Regions from separate parts of the Methylobacterium sp. 391_Methyba4 genome, predicted to be linked through region 1. Evidence: riboswitches for the same ligand, from Rfam matches in the RefSeq annotation. Region 1 holds a riboswitch; the other holds the start of a gene.

Evidence for each region. A riboswitch is a leader RNA that binds a small molecule or an ion and turns the genes downstream of it on or off. The one in region 1 is predicted to bind thiamine pyrophosphate.
Region 2: linked by a shared signal. The riboswitch ahead of thiC (phosphomethylpyrimidine synthase ThiC) and the one ahead of thiO (glycine oxidase ThiO) in region 1 are both predicted to bind thiamine pyrophosphate.

The regions. Positions count from the first base shown of each region.
Region 1 covers NZ_CP121475.1:894,738-903,780, reverse strand. Annotated here, with positions in the region: gene P9K36_RS04300 (transglutaminase family protein) at 1-179, shown strand, start outside; gene P9K36_RS04295 (peptidase) at 224-976, shown strand; gene P9K36_RS04290 (thiamine phosphate synthase) at 1,129-1,773, opposite strand; gene P9K36_RS04285 (thiazole synthase) at 1,770-2,573, opposite strand; gene thiS (sulfur carrier protein ThiS) at 2,576-2,788, opposite strand; gene thiO (glycine oxidase ThiO) at 2,785-4,008, opposite strand; TPP riboswitch at 4,073-4,201, opposite strand; gene P9K36_RS04270 (TIGR02281 family clan AA aspartic protease) at 4,435-4,944, shown strand; gene P9K36_RS04265 (glycosyltransferase) at 5,328-6,482, shown strand; gene P9K36_RS04260 (adenylate/guanylate cyclase domain-containing protein) at 6,586-7,845, opposite strand; gene rpoD (RNA polymerase sigma factor RpoD) at 7,922-9,043, opposite strand, start outside.
Region 2 covers NZ_CP121475.1:3,868,491-3,877,533, forward strand. Annotated here, with positions in the region: gene P9K36_RS18090 (hypothetical protein) at 1-432, shown strand, start outside; gene P9K36_RS18095 (acyltransferase family protein) at 444-1,514, opposite strand; partial or broken gene P9K36_RS18100 (restriction endonuclease) at 1,622-2,000, opposite strand; gene P9K36_RS18105 (alpha/beta hydrolase) at 2,014-2,844, opposite strand; TPP riboswitch at 2,964-3,069, shown strand; gene thiC (phosphomethylpyrimidine synthase ThiC) at 3,141-5,027, shown strand; gene P9K36_RS18115 (hypothetical protein) at 5,792-6,130, shown strand; tRNA gene P9K36_RS18120 (tRNA-Gly) at 6,658-6,732, shown strand; gene P9K36_RS18125 (hypothetical protein) at 7,162-7,323, opposite strand; gene P9K36_RS18130 (hypothetical protein) at 7,726-8,211, opposite strand; gene P9K36_RS18135 (hypothetical protein) at 8,435-8,848, shown strand; gene P9K36_RS18140 (hypothetical protein) at 8,939-9,043, opposite strand, start outside.

The sequences.
Region 1 (9,043 bases):
GCTGGGTGGCGTTCGATCCGTGCTACGACGTCAGCCCCTCGGACAATTACATCCGCGTCGCAACGGGCCTGGACTATCTCGGCGCAGCCCCGATCCGCGGCAGCCGCACGGGGGGTGGCACCGAAACACTGGACGTGAAGCTCCGGGTCGAGCAAGGCAGGACCGCCGCCCAATCCTGATCGTTCAGACACCGGTCCGCCGGCCGTAGGAGAATCCGAAGACAATGACCTACTGCGTCGGTGTCCTGGTCGAGGAAGGGCTGGTGATGGTCGCCGACACCCGTACCAATGCGGGGCTCGACGATATCTCGACCTACCGAAAGCTGCACCATTTCAACGTGCCGGGCGAGCGGGTGATGATGCTCGCCTCGGCCGGTAACCTCTCGATCACCCAGTCTGTCCTCAGCATGCTCCAGGAGGGCGTGCCCGGCGAGGAGGACGACGAGCCGCCGCAGAAGCTCGTCGAAGCGCCGACCATGTTCCAGGCCGCGCAGCTGATCGGCCGGGCCATCCGACGGGTGCGGGCGATCGAGAAGGACGGGTTCGAGGCGGCCAACATCCGGTTCTCGATCTCGCTGCTGTTCGGCGGCCAGATCGGGAATGGCGAGATGCGCCTGTACCTGATCTATTCGGCCGGCAATTTCATCGAGTGCAGCACCGATGCGCCCTTCCTTCAGATCGGCGAGCACAAGTACGGCAAGCCGATCCTCGACCGGGCGGTGAGATACACGACCGAGCTGTACGACGCCCTCAAGGTCAGCCTCGTCTCGATGGATTCGACCATGCGGTCGAATCTCGGCGTGGGGCTGCCGATCGACATCGCCCTGGTTCGCCGGAACGCGCTGACGCTGGAAGTGAATCACCGGATCGAGGCTGGTGAGGGCTACTTCCACGACCTGCGCGAGCGCTGGTCGGCGGCGCTCCGGGCCGCGCATCGGGCCATCCCGCGGCCGCCTTACGGGCCGGCGGACAAATAGGGCTTGCGCGTAGGGCTTGCGCGAGGATCCAATCCGGCGCCGTGTCCGCGCGGACTCGCGGCTGATATCGCCCCGCCCGTCGTTCCGAGCGGAGCAAAGGGCCCCGGGTCCGTGCCGGTCGCGAGGCCCGTGCGCCGACCAGGTTGCGCCCCTCACGCGGGGGCGCGATGGGCCAAGCTCCAGGCCTTCAGGACGGCCTGCGCGGCCTCGGCCGGCTCGCGCGCTCGCATCAGCCCACCCATGATGGCGACCGCCGCCGCCCCGGCGGCCCGGCATCCGCCGATTCGGTCCGCGTCGAGACCGCCGAGCGCCACGATCGGAAGCTCGCGATTGCAGGCCGCCGCGAGCCCCGCGAGGCCGAGCGCCGGGCCGTAGCCCGGCTTGCTGGCGGTCGCATAGATCGGGCTGAGGGTGGCGTAATCGGCACCGGCCGACGCCGCCTGGGCAACCTCGTGCGCCGCATGGGCCGACACGCCGATCAGCGCCCGCTCTCCCAGCGCCGCCCGCGCCGCCGCGATGGCCTCCGGTCCCGAGCCGCCGCCGAGATGGACGCCGTCGGCCCCGAGGGCGCGCGCCAACGCGACGTCACCGCCGACCGTCAGGACGCCCTTCGCGGCGCGCACGCGCTCTGCCACGGCCTCGCCGAGGTGCCGACGGGCGTCCGTTTCAAGATCGCGATCCCGGAACCAGATCCAGCGCCCGCCGCCATCGAGGATCGCCTGCACCGTCTCGGCGAGCGGCCGTGGATGTCCGTGCCGGTCCGTCACCGCGAGCAGCGGCGACGGCAGCGCCCTCACGAGCCGACGAGGCCGAGCTGCGGGCTCGATGGCTCGGCCCGGCCGCGGCGGGGAATGCGCCCGGCGCAATACGCGTCGCGTCCGGCCTCCACCGCCCGGCCCATGGCGCGGGCCATGCGCACGGGATCGTCGGCCTTGGCCACCGCGGTGTTGATCAGGCAGGCGGCGGCGCCGAGTTCCATGGCGATCACCGCATCCGAGGCGGTGCCGATCCCGGCATCGACCACGACCGGCACCTTCGCCCTGCGGCAGATCAGTTCGAGATTGGCCGGGTTGGCGATGCCCATCCCGGACCCGATCAGCGAGCCCATGGGCATCACGGCGGCGCAGCCGATATCCTCCAGGCGCTGGCATACGATCGGGTCGTCGTTGCAGTAGGGCAGCACCACGAAGCCGTCATCGACGAGATGGCGGCAGGCCTCGATCAGCTCCATCACGTCCGGGTAGAGCGTCTCCCGGTCACCGATCACCTCGACCTTGATCCAGTTGGTGTCGAGCGCCTCACGGGCGAGTTCGGCGGTCATGATCGCGTCGCGGGCCGTCTCGCAGCCGGCGGTATTCGGCAGGAAGCGCTTGCCCTTCAAGATCTTGACCGTGTCCGAGCCGTGGCCCTGCAGCGAGACCCTGCGGATCGAGGCGGTGACCACCTCGGCGCCGCTCGCCTGGACGGCGTCGCGCATGATCGCCTGCGTCGGATAGCCGGCGGTGCCGATGAACAGTCGCGACGACAGGCTCACGCCGGCGATGGTCAGGCTGTCATCCCCACCTTCGGGACGCAGCGGCGTATGGGTCTGATCCATGCTCAACCTCCCTGCATGGCGCGAACGATCTCGACGCGGTCGCCCTCCGCGATCCGGGTTTCCTCCCAGTCGCGGCGGCGCAGCACCCGGCCGTTCAGCGCGATGGCGACGCCCTGCGGGCTCTCGATGCCGCTCTCCGCGGCCTCGAGGCGGAACAGCGCGTCCACCGTCTCGGCCGCGCAGTCGCGCGGCTCACCGTTGACGACGAGCTTCATGCCGAGGCCCTCAGCGCGTCCGGCTGGCCGAAGCGCAGGCGGGTGAAGGTACGGGCGACCTCGGGCAGCGCGCCGTGCAACACCAGCGCGGCGATCGCCTCGGCGGTGACCGGGGCGAGCAGGTAGCCGTTGCGGTGATGCCCCGTGGCGGCGACGAGGCCCGGTGCGATGGTGTCGAGGATCGGCGCGTCGTCGTCCGAGGTCGGGCGGTAGCCGCTCCAGACGGCCTCGATTTCCATCTCCTCGATACCGGGCAGCACCCGGCGGGCGCCCTCCAGCAGCGCGTAGAGCCCGCCCGCGGTGACGCCGGGCCGGAAGCCGCAATCCTCCACGGTCGCGCCGACGATGAGCTGGCCGTCGCTTTTCGGCGCCATGTGGACCTGCTCGGTCCAGACCATCCGCGCGAGGGTGCCGGTGCGGGCGGTGGTGCGCAGCGCCAGGGACTGGCCCTTCAGCGGGCGGACCGGAAGGGCGAGCGCGTCGGGGAGCAGACCGCCCTCCCCGCTCCATGCGCCGGAGGCCAGGATGACGGTCTCCGCGGCGACGACGCGGTCGGCGGCGCGGATCCCGGTCACGCGGCCGCCCGACCAGTCGAGGGTGGTGACGGCGGTCCGCTCCACCAGGATCACGCCGGCCCGGCGACAAGCCTCGTTGAGGGCCTCCATGACCAGACGGGGATCGACCTGATGGTCCAGCGGGCAGTGGATCCCGGCGGTGACGGAGGGGCGCAGGCCGGGCTCCAGGCGCCGCACCTCGCTGCCCGGCAGCCAGGTGGCGTCGAGTCCCGAGCGGCGCTGCAGGTCGTAGCGGAAGCGCAGGCGTTCGACCTCGTCGCGGCCGACCGCCAGCACCAGGGTGCCGTCGGCCCGATAGTCGATGGTTCGGCCGGACTCGGCCTCAAGGGCGTCGCGGAAGCCGGGCCAGAGCCGGAGCGAGTCCAGGGCGAGCGGCAGAAGCGGGTCCGAGCCGGGCTCGTGCTCGGCGGCCGGAGCCAGCATGCCGGTGGCCGCGAGGCTCGCGCCCGCGCCGATCGTCTCCCGCTCCAGCACGGTCACCGTACGGCCGGCCCGCGCGAGCCGCCACGCGATCGACAGACCGATCAGCCCGCCGCCGATGACGGCGACGTCGGTCCGCGCCGGCAGGACGGCGGGCGCGACGACGCCCTCGGGATTGCGGCGGCGGCCGATCGGTGAGGCAGGTCGGTCGAAGGGCACAGGCATCTCCGCGGATTGCCGTCGCGGGGAGCGGGCCGTGCGCTTCTGCCAGAAGCTGTGGCCTGCCTTTCGGGCGGCCGCGGTCCAATCCCTACGCCGGTATGAGCCGGATCAGGTTCGAAGGATTTCCGCGCCGCAGGTCCTGAGGGACGTGCCAGCGGTTTCTCAGCCCCTTGCCGGGGATCTCCCTGGAACAGACGCAGATGTGGCGTCACGGCTTGTGTCGGTCAACCCCGCGCCGCCGCCCCTGCATCATTCCCGTGACAATCCGCGGGTCGCGGTGACAGTCCAGACACCAAGCGGACCGGAATCGGCGCGCGGACAGCGGTCGCGATAGGCGGCGCGCACCATCCCTTCACGCGTCTGGGATCTGATCGCCGGGATCCCGGACCTCCTCCGGGCGCCGGCACTCCACGTCACGGGCGAATTTGCGTGCGCACAATCCTGTTGATCTGCATGCTCGGCTTTCTCGGTGTCACGGCCGTCCTGAAGGTGCGCGACGGCATGCGGGCGGCGCCGGTCGCGCTCGCCGTCGCACCGCCGCCGGAGCCGGATCTCGCAGGCCGTGCCGCCGCCGGTGTGGCCCTCCAGGCTGGCCGCAACGGCCACTTCTTCGTCAACGCTCTGCTGGACGGCCGTTCACTGCCGATGATGGTGGATACCGGGGCGAGCGCCTGCGCGTTCTCCGAGGAGGATGCCGCGCGGATCGGGATCCAGGTCGCTGCGTCCGACTTCACGCGCGTCTGGAACACCGCGAACGGGACGGTTCGCGTGGCGCCGATCCGGATCGCGATCGTGCAGATCGGATCGATCACGGTGCGAGACGTCGATGCGGTCGTGATCCCGCGCGGGCTCCTGTCCACCAGCCTGCTGGGCATGTCATTCCTCAGACGCCTGCGCGATTTCGGCGTGTCCGGCAGCACGATGACTCTGAGGGGCTGAAACGCCCGAACGCCCATGCCGATCTCTAGGGTCGCGGTGCGCCAACGGCGGCTGGCGCGGCCCGTCTCCCCGGGATCGGCTGCGGGACCAGGTCGATCACGCGGCCGATCCTGCGCGGAAAATATTCGGTGCGCAGGCCACGGACGGCCCGATGATGGATGGTCCCCGACCGGTTGAATAATTCAATCTTTCCCGGTTAATTTATAGATATTAGGTTATTGTGTTTGAATATTTCTGAGTTTGACCCCGATAAAGCTGCAAATACGCCGATCAATCAGAATTGTCATGGAGCAATCGGTCGTTTTGTGAATGCGCTGATGTGGTGCTAGTAGCCGTGATGACTGCGCGTTCGAGGCGTGAGTGCATGACGGGGCGGCTTCAGGATGAAGAATCGCGAATCCACGATCTGCTTATCGATGATTGTGAAAAACGAAGCCCACGTGATCCGTCGGTGCATCGACTCTGTTCGTCCGATTATCGATCATTGGATCATCGTTGACACTGGATCGACGGATGGAACACAGGATATTGTCCGTGCCGCGCTCGCGGACATACCGGGGGCCCTGGTCGAGCGCCCCTGGGTCGATTTTGCCTTCAATCGGAACGAGGCCCTGAAACTCGCGCGGCGTCACGCGCAGTACGCTCTGATCATCGATGCGGATGATGAGCTGGTCATCCCGGCCGACTTCACGATGCCGAAGTTGCATGCGCCCGGCTATCGGTTCGAGATCATCGACGAGCAGACGCGATACTGGCGCACCCATTTGGTCAGATGCCGGGAAAACTGGCGCTACCGGGGCGTCCTGCACGAATTTCTCAGCTGCCCCGGCGTCTCCGAGACACCGGTCCTTCCCCTCGCGATGCGCCGGGGTGATGACGGCGCCCGTCACCGCGACACCACGGCGGACGCGCGGGATATCGCCGTTCTCAAGAAGGCGTTGGCGGTCGAGACCGATCCCCACATGATCGCCCGATACACGATGTACCTCGGGACAACGTATAATGCTGCTGGAGAATACAGGAAAGCTCTCGAATGCTTTCTGAAACGAGCAGAGCTGGGCGGATGGGACGAGGAGATCTATTACAATCTGCTGATGGCCGCTGTGAACGCGGAGCGCCTCGATGAGCCGGAGGACAGGGTGTTGCAGCTCTACGAGCGCGCGACCTCCGTCCGCCCCGCGCGGGCGGAAGCGCGCCACGGGGCCAGTCGGTTCTGCCGGTTGAGGAAGCGGTTCGCGGACGGATATCGATACGCGGAGGCGGGCCTGGCACTCGAACTTCCGAGCGAGGGGATTTCCCTGAATCCGTGGGTCTACGAATACGGCATACTCGAAGAGTTCGCCATCAACGCGTACCATATCGGCCAGTACAGCGCGTGCGGACATGCCTGCCTGAAGATCCTCGAACGGAGGCATGTCCCGAAGGAGGTGGCCATACATGCCGGCGCCTTGGCCCGGGAGGTGATGGCGAGGATGATCGACCCGGTCTGGGGTTGCCGACACAACCCTTACACTCTGCCGTTCGTGCCGACGTGGTGAGTCCGAGCGGCGCACGGATCGGCTGCGGGGCAGGGTTCACGGCGGACGGGTGGGACGGCTTCCTGACGCCGAGAGCCGATCGAGGACGCGATCGGAGAGGGGCTCAGCTGGATTTGCGCGGGCGCAGGAACTTTGGCCGGAAGACCGCCATGGGCTCGTCGAACCCGTTGAGCCGGTGCTCGCCCAGCGGGATCGGATCCCCCCAGAGGAAGTCCACGAAGGGCTTGGACATCAGCAGCGGCTCGCCGAGGGTGCGATTCAGCTGCGCGATGCGGCTCGCGAGGTTCACGTCGCGGCCGATCACCGTGAAGTCGAGGCGGGAGCCGGACCCGACATTGCCGTAGGCGGCCTCGCCGTGGTGGAGCGCGATGCCCGCGGCCACCGGTACCGGGAACTGGTGCAGGGCGTTCGCTTCGTCGAGGGCCGCCAGGGCGTGCTGGGCCGCCGTGAGCGCACCCTTGGCCGCGCCGCCGAGGTCGTCACCGGACTCCCGGAAGATCGCCAGCAGACCGTCGCCAAGATACTTCAGGACCTCGCCGCCCTCCCGCTCGATCGGCGGCACGAGGCAGTCGAAGAACACGTTGAGCAGGCCGACGGCCTCCTCGGGCGTCATGTCGGCGGAGGTCCGGGTGTAGTCGCGCATATCGGCGAACAGGATCGCCGAGCGGATCCGCGTCACCTGTCCGCGGCGGATGTCGCCGGCCAGGATCGCCCGGTGCGGCTCGTCGCCGACATAGAGCCGCAGGACGTGGTCGAGCTGCTTGTTGAGGACGCGCATCTCCATCACGGCCGCCAGCGCCGGCATGACGAAGCGCAGGATCGCGATGTCGTCGTCCCGGAACCCATCAGGGGCCCGCGTGGCGAAGGTGATGCCGTTCTGGGTGCCGTTCGTGAAGAACAACGGCGCCACCACGTAGTGGGTGTAGCCGCCGGCCTTCAGGTCCGGAACGATCGCGTAGGCGTCGTCCGGCGTCTTGGACAGGTCGAGGATCAGCCAATCGCCGGTGGCGTGGACCGTATGGAACGGGCTGTTGAGATAGGCATCCGTCGAGCGGGCGCCGTGCGGGAACAGCCGCACGGTGGTGCCGCCGTCCCGGGTCCAGATCCGGCCAACGCCGGCATATTCCGAATGCAGGGTGTCGATGGCCGTCGATGCCCGGTCCACCGGTACGCCGACGGCGATCAGACGCTCTGCGAGCCCGGTGAGCATCTCCTCGGCGTTGGGCATCCGCGCCCCCTCGCCGAGCAGCCAGTCGCGGATGCCGACGGAGGGCTGGAGCGCGCCGAAGGGCACGTCGTCGGCCTCCGATCCGTCCGCGAAGGCCGTCGGGGATCCGGGCGGTGGCGGGCGGCGTTCGAGCATGGCGCCAGAGTGGATGCCGCGCAGCGCCGAAGCAACGCGGTCGACGGGAAAGCGCCGCGTAATCCGCGGCGTGGGCTCAGTTGTCCAGGAAGCTCCTGAGCTTCCGGCTGCGCGACGGGTGCTTCAGCTTGCGCAGTGCCTTGGCCTCGATCTGACGGATGCGCTCGCGGGTCACCGAGAATTGCTGGCCGACCTCCTCGAGGGTGTGATCGGTGTTCATCCCGATGCCGAAGCGCATGCGCAGCACACGCTCCTCGCGGGGCGTGAGCGAGGCGAGCACCCGGGTCGTGGTCTCGCGCAGATTCGACTGGATCGCCGCGTCGATCGGCAGGACGACGTTCTTGTCCTCGATGAAGTCGCCGAGGTGGCTGTCCTCCTCGTCGCCGATGGGCGTCTCGAGGGAGATCGGCTCCTTGGCGATCTTCAGGACCTTGCGGACCTTCTCCAGCGGCATGGCCAGCTTTTCGGCCAGCTCTTCCGGGGTCGGCTCGCGGCCGATCTCGTGCAGCATCTGGCGCGAGGTCCGGACGATCTTGTTGATCGTCTCGATCATGTGCACCGGGATGCGGATCGTGCGGGCCTGATCGGCGATCGACCGGGTGATCGCCTGCCGGATCCACCACGTGGCATAGGTCGAGAACTTGTAGCCGCGCCGGTACTCGAACTTGTCCACGGCCTTCATCAGGCCGATGTTGCCCTCCTGGATCAGGTCCAGGAACTGCAGGCCGCGGTTCGTGTACTTCTTGGCGATGGAGATCACGAGGCGCAGGTTCGCCTCGATCATCTCCTTCTTGGCCTGCCGGGCTTCGCGCTCGCCCTTCTGGACCATGTTGACGATCCGGCGGTACTCGCCGATCTCCAAGCCCGTCTCGGAGGCGAGATCGAGGATCTGCGCGCGCAGCTCCGCCACCTGCTTCGAGCCGCGCTCGACCAGGTTCTTCCAGCCCTTGCCGCCCAGCGTGCCGACGCGCTCCATCCAGTTCGGATCGAGTTCGTAACCCTGATAGTGGCGCAGGAACTCGTCGCGGGCCACGCCGTGGCTCTCGGCGAAGCGCATCAGCCGGCCCTCGTGGCCGATCAGCTGCTTGTTGATCGAGTAGAGCTGACCGACCAGCGCCTCGATGCGGTTGTTGTTCAGCGACAGGGACTTCACGTCGGCGACGACGATGTCCTTCAGCTCGGCCTGTTTCTGATTCTG
Region 2 (9,043 bases), 3.0 Mb from region 1:
CACGCCGCCCGTACGACGACGATTATGAGCCTGGGCCGCGCCGCTACAGGGATGATCCGGACGACTATTGATCTCGATCTGAGAGCGCAGGCAAGGGATCGTATTTGCCCTGTTAACCCCCATCCGGCATCGTCCCGGACCGCGGAGATCGTCTCCGCGGACCCGCGGGTGCGGATGGGGGAGTCGATGAGGGAGAATCGCCGCGGCGTCTTCCGGAAGAACGCCTTCACCTTCGGCGCGGTCCTGCTCGACGGCGGCGAAGTCAGTTGCCTGGTCTGGGACGCGACCGAGGTCGGCGCCCAGATCGAGGTCGACGGCGATCATGTGGTGCCGGACCGCTTCCCGCTCCGCGTGAGCGCCGGCGCCGAGCCGCGCGCGGCGGCCGTTGCATGGCGGCGCAGCCGCCGGATCGGCATCGCCTTCGAGGGCTGAAGCCGCCCGTCTCAGGTCGCCTGCAGGACCGGGCGGGTCCGGGACTCCGACCCCACGAGCCGGCACCAGCGCGGCCTCACGAACAGCAGATCGAGCGCCGTGCCGCGAACCAGCCACTCCAGGACCAGCGGCAGCAGCACCGCCACGGTCATGACGATGAGGCTTGCAAGTCCGATATCGGCGATGGCTCCGGTGCGCACGAGGATCTCCCGGGTCGCCGCCATGGGTAGCGAAAAGGCGAGATAGATCACGATCGAGCGCTGCCCGCAGGTTCGGACCGCCTCGGCGATCGGCCCCCCGACGCGGCCAAGGAGCGACGCCGCCACCACGATCGCGAGCGCACCGGCGGCGCCGAGGGCGAGGCTCACCAGCGGCAGGCTGGCGAAGGTCGGGTGATTCGGAAGGCCCGACGGAGTCAGCGCGAGCCAACCTTCCACGAACGCCCATGCGGCGAGGCCGCACAGGGCGAGCCGGACCCGGTGCCGGGCCGCGTCCGCGAGGGCGAAGATGCGGCCGGCGAACAGATAGCCGGCGACGAAGAAGACATATCGGGCGCAGAACTCCTCGATGAGGGTCGACTCGCTGCGGATGTCGGCAATCTGCAGCACGGCGGCACCGGCGAGCAGCACGGCGTCGGGCACGCGGCGCAGAGCCTTGGTGACGACCGAGAACACCGCGAGCAGATAGATGAACCACAGCGTCGAGTAGGGTTCGATCAGGGCATGGGCGAGATGCGCCGCGAAGGCCGTGGGGCCGTCATCGCCGGCGATCTTGCCGTATCTGGCGGCCGACTGGATCACGAGCCAGAGCAGGTAGAAATAGGCGAAATGGACCACCCGGCGGTCGGAGAACAGGCGCCAGTCGCGGTCGATCACCCGCCCCATGAACAGGCCGGACAGAAGGAAGAAGTCCGGAATCCGGAACGGCTTCGCGAAGGCCACGACCGGATGGAGGAAACCTTCTCCGCCCATGGCGTCGCCGGTGCCCGTGACGGAATGCATCATGACCACCAGGAGGATGCAGATCCCCTTGGCGATATCGACCCAGGCGAGCCGATCACCCGTATCCCCGACCCCGGCCATCGTCCCACCCTCGCGATCGGAGGGATCCTGGACCGGTTTGGGTTGACGGCGATGAACGTGATCGCCGCAACCTGCGGATGTGACGAACGGTCGGTAAACGCCGGCGGTCAGACCTTGCGCCGCGCCGACCGCCGCGCGCGGGTCATGCGCGTCGCGGCGTGAAAATCGTCCGGCCGGCCGCGCACCCAGGCGAGGAAGCGGGCTATCTCCGGATCGGTCCGCAGGGCTTCGAGATCGGCCAGGCGCTTGGCGATCTCGGCCTCACTGTAGCGTGCATGGATCGCCGAGTGGCAGATCTGGTGCAGGCGGACGGTACCGCGATGGGTTCCGCCCTTGAGCTTCGGGGTGAGGTGATGGAGGCTGGAGCGAGCGCGATGCGGAATCGGGCGCTCACAGAGCGGGCAGACCGGCTCGGGCCGGCCCTGCGCGCGCACCCGGTGCGTCCGGATCCTCGGCGCTCCAGCGCTGCGAGCGCCGTCCGACCACGCGCCCCCCTCTCCTATCCTTGCTGATCGACCGGCTGCGGGCAGGTCGGACCGACACGCTCTCTGAACATCGCCTCGGCCTCTCGGTCCCGGCCCCCCAGGATGGACACGTGGTCGCCCGGGATCACGGCGATCCGCGCCCGCGGGCCGGCTGCTGCGGCGAGGCCTTGCGCCAACTTGAGCGGCACCACCGTGTCGTCGCGTCCCTGCACGATCAGAACCGGCGCAGTTCCGCCACGGATGCGCGTGTCCGAGCGGTATGTGTCGCGCAGGAGCCAGATGGGGACTAGCGGGACATGCAGCCGCACGGTGTGGATCATCGAGTCGAACGGGGCCTCCAGGTAAAGCCCGATCGTCGGCACCCGTTCGGCGACTGCGACCGCGACGGCCGCCCCCAGCGAATGGCCGTGCAGCAGGATCGGCGCATCGGGCGCCTGTGCCCGCGCGGCGTTCACGGCCGCCAGGCCGTCGCGGATCAGGCCGTCTTCGCTGGGGCTGCCGGTCGAGCCGGGATAGCCGCGATAGGCCACGGTCAGCAGACCCCAGCCGCGCGCCCGCCACGGCTCCGCGGCGAAGCGCTCCGCGTGCGGTTCCGGGCGGGATCCATTGCCGTGGAAACTGACGATGACGCCGCAGCCCGGCCGCGGCGGCCGCCACAGTCCGTGCAGGGTCTCGCCATCCGAGGTCGCGACCGTGATCGTCGCGACCCCGGGCGGCACCGGCCAGGGTGTCGGCGGGCTGAAGGCGCCCGGATAGAGGAAGCGGCGCTGTCCGAGGGCGAGCGCGGCGCAGGCCAACCCGCAGAGCAGGAGCACGGCGAGCAGGAGGCCGGCGAGGAGTCGCATGCGATGCGGGGGAGGCCGTGGGGTTGAGAAGCGGATGCGTTCGATCGAACGGTTTTCGGGATGTGTTTTCTAGGGCGCCCGGTCAGCATTGACAAAGCCGTCCGCGCGCCTGAGTCTGGAACCGTTCCGAGGGGAGCCCCGCAGGGGGCTGAGATTGGGCACGCTGCCCTGACCCTTGAACCTGATCCGGCTCATACCGGCGGAGGGACGGGAACCTGCGGTCGCATGTCGCGCGGCCCCATCTCATCTCGGCCATCGCGTGGACCGGACTGCTCCAGCACGAGGAGAGGCCCACGATGAACGCACCCGTTCTCCCCAAGGATGTGAAAGGCAGCCCGGAGACCGTGACCACGGGTCCGGTGACCGGATCGCGCAAGGCCTATGCGAGCCCGGCCGGACGGCCGGACATCCGCGTCCCCTACCGCGAGATCGTCCTCTCCGATCCGAAGGAGGAACCGGTGCGGGTCTACGACCCGTCGGGGCCCTACACCGAGACCGACGCGCGGATCGACCTCAATGCCGGCCTCCCCGGCGTGCGCGAGCCTTGGATCGCGGCCCGCGGCTATGCGGCCGTCGCGCCGCGCGCGGTGAAGCCCGAGGATAACGGCTTCGCGGGCGACAAGCTCGTGGCCCCCTGCCCTGCCGAGCGGACCATCCGCAAGGCGGCCCCGGGCCAGAGGGTGACCCAGTACGAGTTCGCCCGCGCGGGGATCATCACCGAGGAGATGATCTACGTTGCCCATCGCGAGAACGTCTGCCGCGAGAAGATGCTCGCGGGCGCCGAGGCCGCACTCGCCGACGGCCAGAGCTTCGGGGCCTCGGTCCCGCCCTTCATCACCCCCGAATTCGTGCGCGACGAGATCGCCCGCGGCCGGGCGATCATCCCGGCCAACATCAACCACACCGAGCTGGAGCCGATGGCGATCGGCCGGAACTTCCTGGTCAAGATCAACGCCAATATCGGCAACTCGGCCGTGACCTCCTCGGCCGCCGACGAGGTCGAGAAGCTCGTCTGGTCGATCCGCTGGGGCGCCGACACGGTCATGGACCTGTCCACCGGCCGCAACATCCACAACATTCGCTCGTGGATCATCCGCAACAGCCCGGTCCCGATCGGCACGGTGCCGATCTATCAGGCGCTGGAGAAGGTCGGCGGCGACCCGCTCAAGCTCGACTGGGAGGTCTTCAAGGACACGCTGATCGAGCAGGCCGAGCAGGGCATCGACTACTTCACCATCCATGCCGGGGTGCGTCTCGCCCACGTGCCGCTGACCGCCCGGCGCGTCACCGGCATCGTCTCCCGCGGTGGCTCGATCATGGCGCGCTGGTGCCTGGCCGGACACCGCGAATCGTTCCTCTACGAGCGGTTCGACGAGATCTGCGACATCATGCGGGCCTACGACGTGTCGTTCTCGCTGGGCGACGGCCTGCGCCCGGGCTCGATCGCCGACGCCAACGACGCCGCGCAGTTCGGCGAGCTGGAGACGCTGGGCGAGCTGACCAAGGTCGCCTGGGACAAGGGCTGCCAGGTGATGATCGAGGGCCCCGGCCACGTGCCGATGCACAAGATCAAGGTCAACATGGAGAAGCAGCTGAAGGAGTGCGGCGAGGCGCCGTTCTACACCCTCGGCCCGCTGACTACCGACATCGCCCCCGGCTACGACCATATCACCTCGGGCATCGGCGCCGCGATGATCGGCTGGTTCGGCACCGCGATGCTCTGCTACGTCACCCCGAAGGAGCATCTCGGCCTGCCCGACCGGGACGACGTGAAGACCGGCGTGATCACCTACAAGATCGCTGCCCACGCCGCCGACCTCGCCAAGGGCCACCCGGCCGCGCAGCTGCGCGACGACGCGCTCAGCCGCGCCCGGTTCGACTTCCGCTGGGAGGACCAGTTCAACCTGGGCCTCGATCCGGATACGGCCCGCCGCTACCACGACGAGACCCTGCCGAAGGACGCCCACAAGGTCGCGCATTTCTGCTCGATGTGCGGGCCGAAATTCTGCTCGATGAAGATCACCCAGGATCTGCGCGCCGAGGTGCTGGCGATGGAGGAAGCCGGCGAAGTCGTGGGCGCGTCGCCCGCGATGTCCAAGGCCGAGGCCGAAGCCGGCATGCGGGCCAAGTCGGAGGAGTTCCTGGCCGAGGGCGGCAAGCTCTACGTCGACGCCGCCGAGTGAGGCCAAGGCACGCCCGGTCCGATCCGGATGCGGGCGTGCCGCCGTTCCGCCCCGGCGTTCCACCACACGGGGCCTCGATGTCGAGGACCGCTCCGGGTCGGGCGCCCTTGGTACCGCGCATCGCCGCACGCATCTGATCCGCGGCGATGCCGACGGCGCGCGGGTTGCTCAGTTCGATGATCGGGGCGCAAATCCTTCTCTGATCCCCCTGGACAGAGCGGAGCGCTTCCAGTCGCAGGCGCTTCCTGTCAGGTGCCCCGTAGGCGCCCGACGCGGCCTTGCTGAGCAAGCGGGTATCCCGATCCTGAAAATGGGCACCGGATGCAGCACTTCGGCTGCGCATGCGATCACGATGATGCCGGCGCGTCCGACATCGACCGGTCCGCGCCCGAGGATGGCATTGAGCCGCCCAACGATCTTGCAGCGAGGCCTGCGGACAAACGGGTCACGCTTCCCTGATTGTCTCCGGTCTCCTGCACGGCGAGCGCCCGCATCGCGATGGCGAGCATCGGAAAATATCTGCCCCGACCGCCCTCCGGACGACACGGAATGGCCCGGGGTACGGTCGCGGGTGAACGGATCAGATGCGCGACGAGCCGCCTCTCGGGGAGAAAGCCGCACGGATTTGTGTCGCAACGCTAACGGGATGTTCATCGCATCTCGGACCGCGAGCCACCATCCGGTGGATCGCCTGCTGCCGTTAACCGCTGGTTAGGCAGCCGCCCGTCTCAATCCTTCGATCACAGGATCGCAGGAGACTGGCCATGGAGATCCGTCCGCTGACACCCCCGACGCCGGGGCCGCAGGGCCTCGACGCCCTCGGCGCGACGGCCGCCGCCGCCGTGACGCAGGAGGCCCCGGTGCCCCAGAGCACATCCGCGCCCCTCGAACCCGCGGTGAAGCTCGACATAGGCGCAACCGGGGGTAAGGCGCGCTACATTCAGGACCCGGACACGAGCACGATCGTCTTCCAGGTGGTTGACCCCGCGTCCGGCAACGTGATCGATCAACTCCCCAGCGAAACCGCTCTGCGCAATCGTGCCTACGATTCCGCACGCGGCACGCAGGGGGCACAGACCGGCAGCCTCTCCCGCGTCGCCTGAATACCGTCGGTCAGACGCGCAGCCAGCGGCCCGACGCAGCGGGCGGGGCCCGGGCTGGACCGCGCCAGGGACGGGAGAGCCACCAGAGCAAGCCGCCACGCGACGAGGAGGCTGTTCTCGACAGGCGGCGCCGGGGCCGGGATTCCGATCGACCGGCTTCGAGACGACGAGCTCACTGCCGTCCAGGGCACACAGAAATCGCGCTGATTCGCGCGCATGGCCATGCAGGGGTCGGATGCCGGGCCGCGAAGTCGGGGATCCGGGTCAGCGCCTCCACCGGATCGCAAGGCGTTACCGAACCCGTCGAGCCTTCGCCGGGCAGCGCAAGGAATATCACCTTCGGAACCGTGATCCTTTCACGTGCCGCGGTCAGGTCGCGTGAGATTTTTCGGGCCTCGTAGCCGCTATGAGAGGTTCCCATGCGTTTGACGCCATCGCCGTCGAACTGCTAAACGGTCGGCGCACATGAGGGCTTGGGACCGGTCGGATCGACCGTCGTCAACGCCGGATCCGGACCAGTCATGTGGGCGGGCGTAGTTCAGTGGTAGAACGTCAGCTTCCCAAGCTGAATGTCGTCGGTTCGATCCCGATCGCCCGCTCCATTATCCTCAGCGACTTAGCCTGTGGATAGCTGCCCTCATGAGGGCGTGATACAACTTTGATACAACGGTCGGGCTCAGCAAAGCGGTCGCGCGCTGATTCGGCGTGGGTCCGCCATGTCGAACTCCGCCCCCCTCGCGCGAAGGATAGGCAGTCACCATCCCGGAGGCCGCCATGCCCGCCAACGCCTACCTTAGCCTGACCTCGCTATCCAGGACGCGGCCCCATGCCGTGCCCGAGGACGTCCAAGGATTCAGGCGGGAGGACCCGGCGGGGCGATGCACGACCTGCCGGCACCACGCCCGCATCAAAGGGCCGGGGCCGGCGACGCGCTACACGGGCGAACCTGGCGTGGCCGACGTCTGCCTCGCGTACCGGCGAGAGCTCCTCATCGCGCGACCGACGACAAGGCCCTGCGGGCGGTTCGCGGGCTAGAGGTCCTTCAGGGCCTCGACGTCCTCAAGCGTCATGCCGAGCTCCCTGCGCAGCAGGGACTGCTCGGCACGGATGGCCTCCTCGCCCAGCGGCTTGGCAAGCGGCGTGACGAGCCAACTCCAGAGGGTTTCTCGGCGCTTGACGGTCACTGCCCTCACTCCACCGTCCTGCAGAAGCACTAGCCTCTGATGCCGGGTCATCGTCACTCGTCCGGGCCTCCCCCCGCGAGCTTCGATGTATGGCCCGCCGTATGGAAGGGGAGAATCCTCAGACAGGAGCCAAGGCCTCGGGTCTGCGGGGCGCCAGAGCTGAACGACCGTCGCGAAATGGTGTCCCCGATGCCGGACCTTCCAGGCCTCATACAGGCGATGCGCCAGTTCCTCGCGAGCCCAATCGGTGAGTGGCGCGCGTTGCCAATGCCGGTCGGATTCCAGCTCGATTCGCGCCGTGAAGCGCCAACTCTGGACCTTGATCCTGTACTGCCGGAGTTCGTCCGTCGCATGGGACGATGGCACCGGCAGTGAGAGGATGTCGCGCGGGAGCCAAACCGGCATGCCGACTTATCGCTCCCCGCCCATCTCTGCGTCGAGCATCCCTGCGGCGCGCCGCGAGATGTTTGCCGAATTGACGTTCATGCCGGCGCTGAGTCCGACCAGCGCCGACTTCAGGAGCGGCGAGACCGACGCGGCCGGGCAGTCTGCCTCGTCCTCCCCGATGAGCTCCTCGATCCAGTCTGGGTCGAGCTCCAGACCGGCGAAGCGGCGGACAGCAGCGCAGAACTTCTGTGCCCCCCCGTGGTCCCGGACCTTCGCCCGCAGGATTGGGATGATCTCCTCGTCGGGCATGTCGTGCATGACCTGTACGCTCTGCCTCAGCATGTAGAGGTGCCGGTAGACGAGTTCGAGCGTGTGCTCCGCGGCCTCCCGTTCGTAGATGTCGAACTCGGAGCGGAGGGCGTCGTCGGCCGCGGCCTGCCGCGCCTTGACCTTCCCGATGCGCTCCAGGAAGTCAGTCGTCTGGAATGTAGCGTCGCCGTCTCTCAACATGTGCTTCCTCCGTCGATGGAGAGCACCCTGGACGACCCAGATTACCTGAAACCGAATCACTCAAAGCCAAGGTTCGCCTTGGTTCGCCCCGGCTGACCGGGTTCGCTCGAATGCTACGGACCCTTGCAACGTCTCGGTCGCCACATCGGCAATCGGGCGGGCCGGCTCAACTACGCCCTAACAGTTGCCCGCCACGATGGGGGACGATTGCGAGAGGGCTGCCATGGACATCACGGATATGACGAACTGGCCATCGAAGAAGCTCCGGGAGTTTGTCCGGGAGGCGAACGAGACCACGGACGAGGTGCTTGCTACAGGCGAGACGTGGGATGCGTTCATGCGCCGGGTCTCGCATGAGTACGACGTCATCCGGGTGGTATGGCAAGACAAACGGGGCCGTGGCGGATGCCACTTCGGCGTGGTGAAGGGGCGCGGACTGCTGATGCTCATCAGCCAGGGCAAGAAGAGCGTCACCCTGCGCAGCCTGAAGTTCCGGGTGAAGGACTACGACACCGGCTACATGATGTGGGCGATGTACGGCGATGGTCGGTCCACGCACCCCGATGCGGTCGAGCGGGTGGACGCCGCCGCCAAGGATGCTTTCCGCGCCGCGTACGAGCGCGCCAGGTCCTCGTAGCTCCGGACGCCCCTCCCCCACACGACCGCCTCCCGCATCCGGCGGGGAACCGTGGGCATGCCGGGCGGACCGGTCGGAGCGGCTGCCGGTTCACCCCTCGCATGGGGGCTTACCGAACAGGTGGTCGCCTACGCGCTGACCGGCGCGCCACGCCGCTTTGGCGTAGAGGGGCAACAGGGGCAGCGCGACAACGTT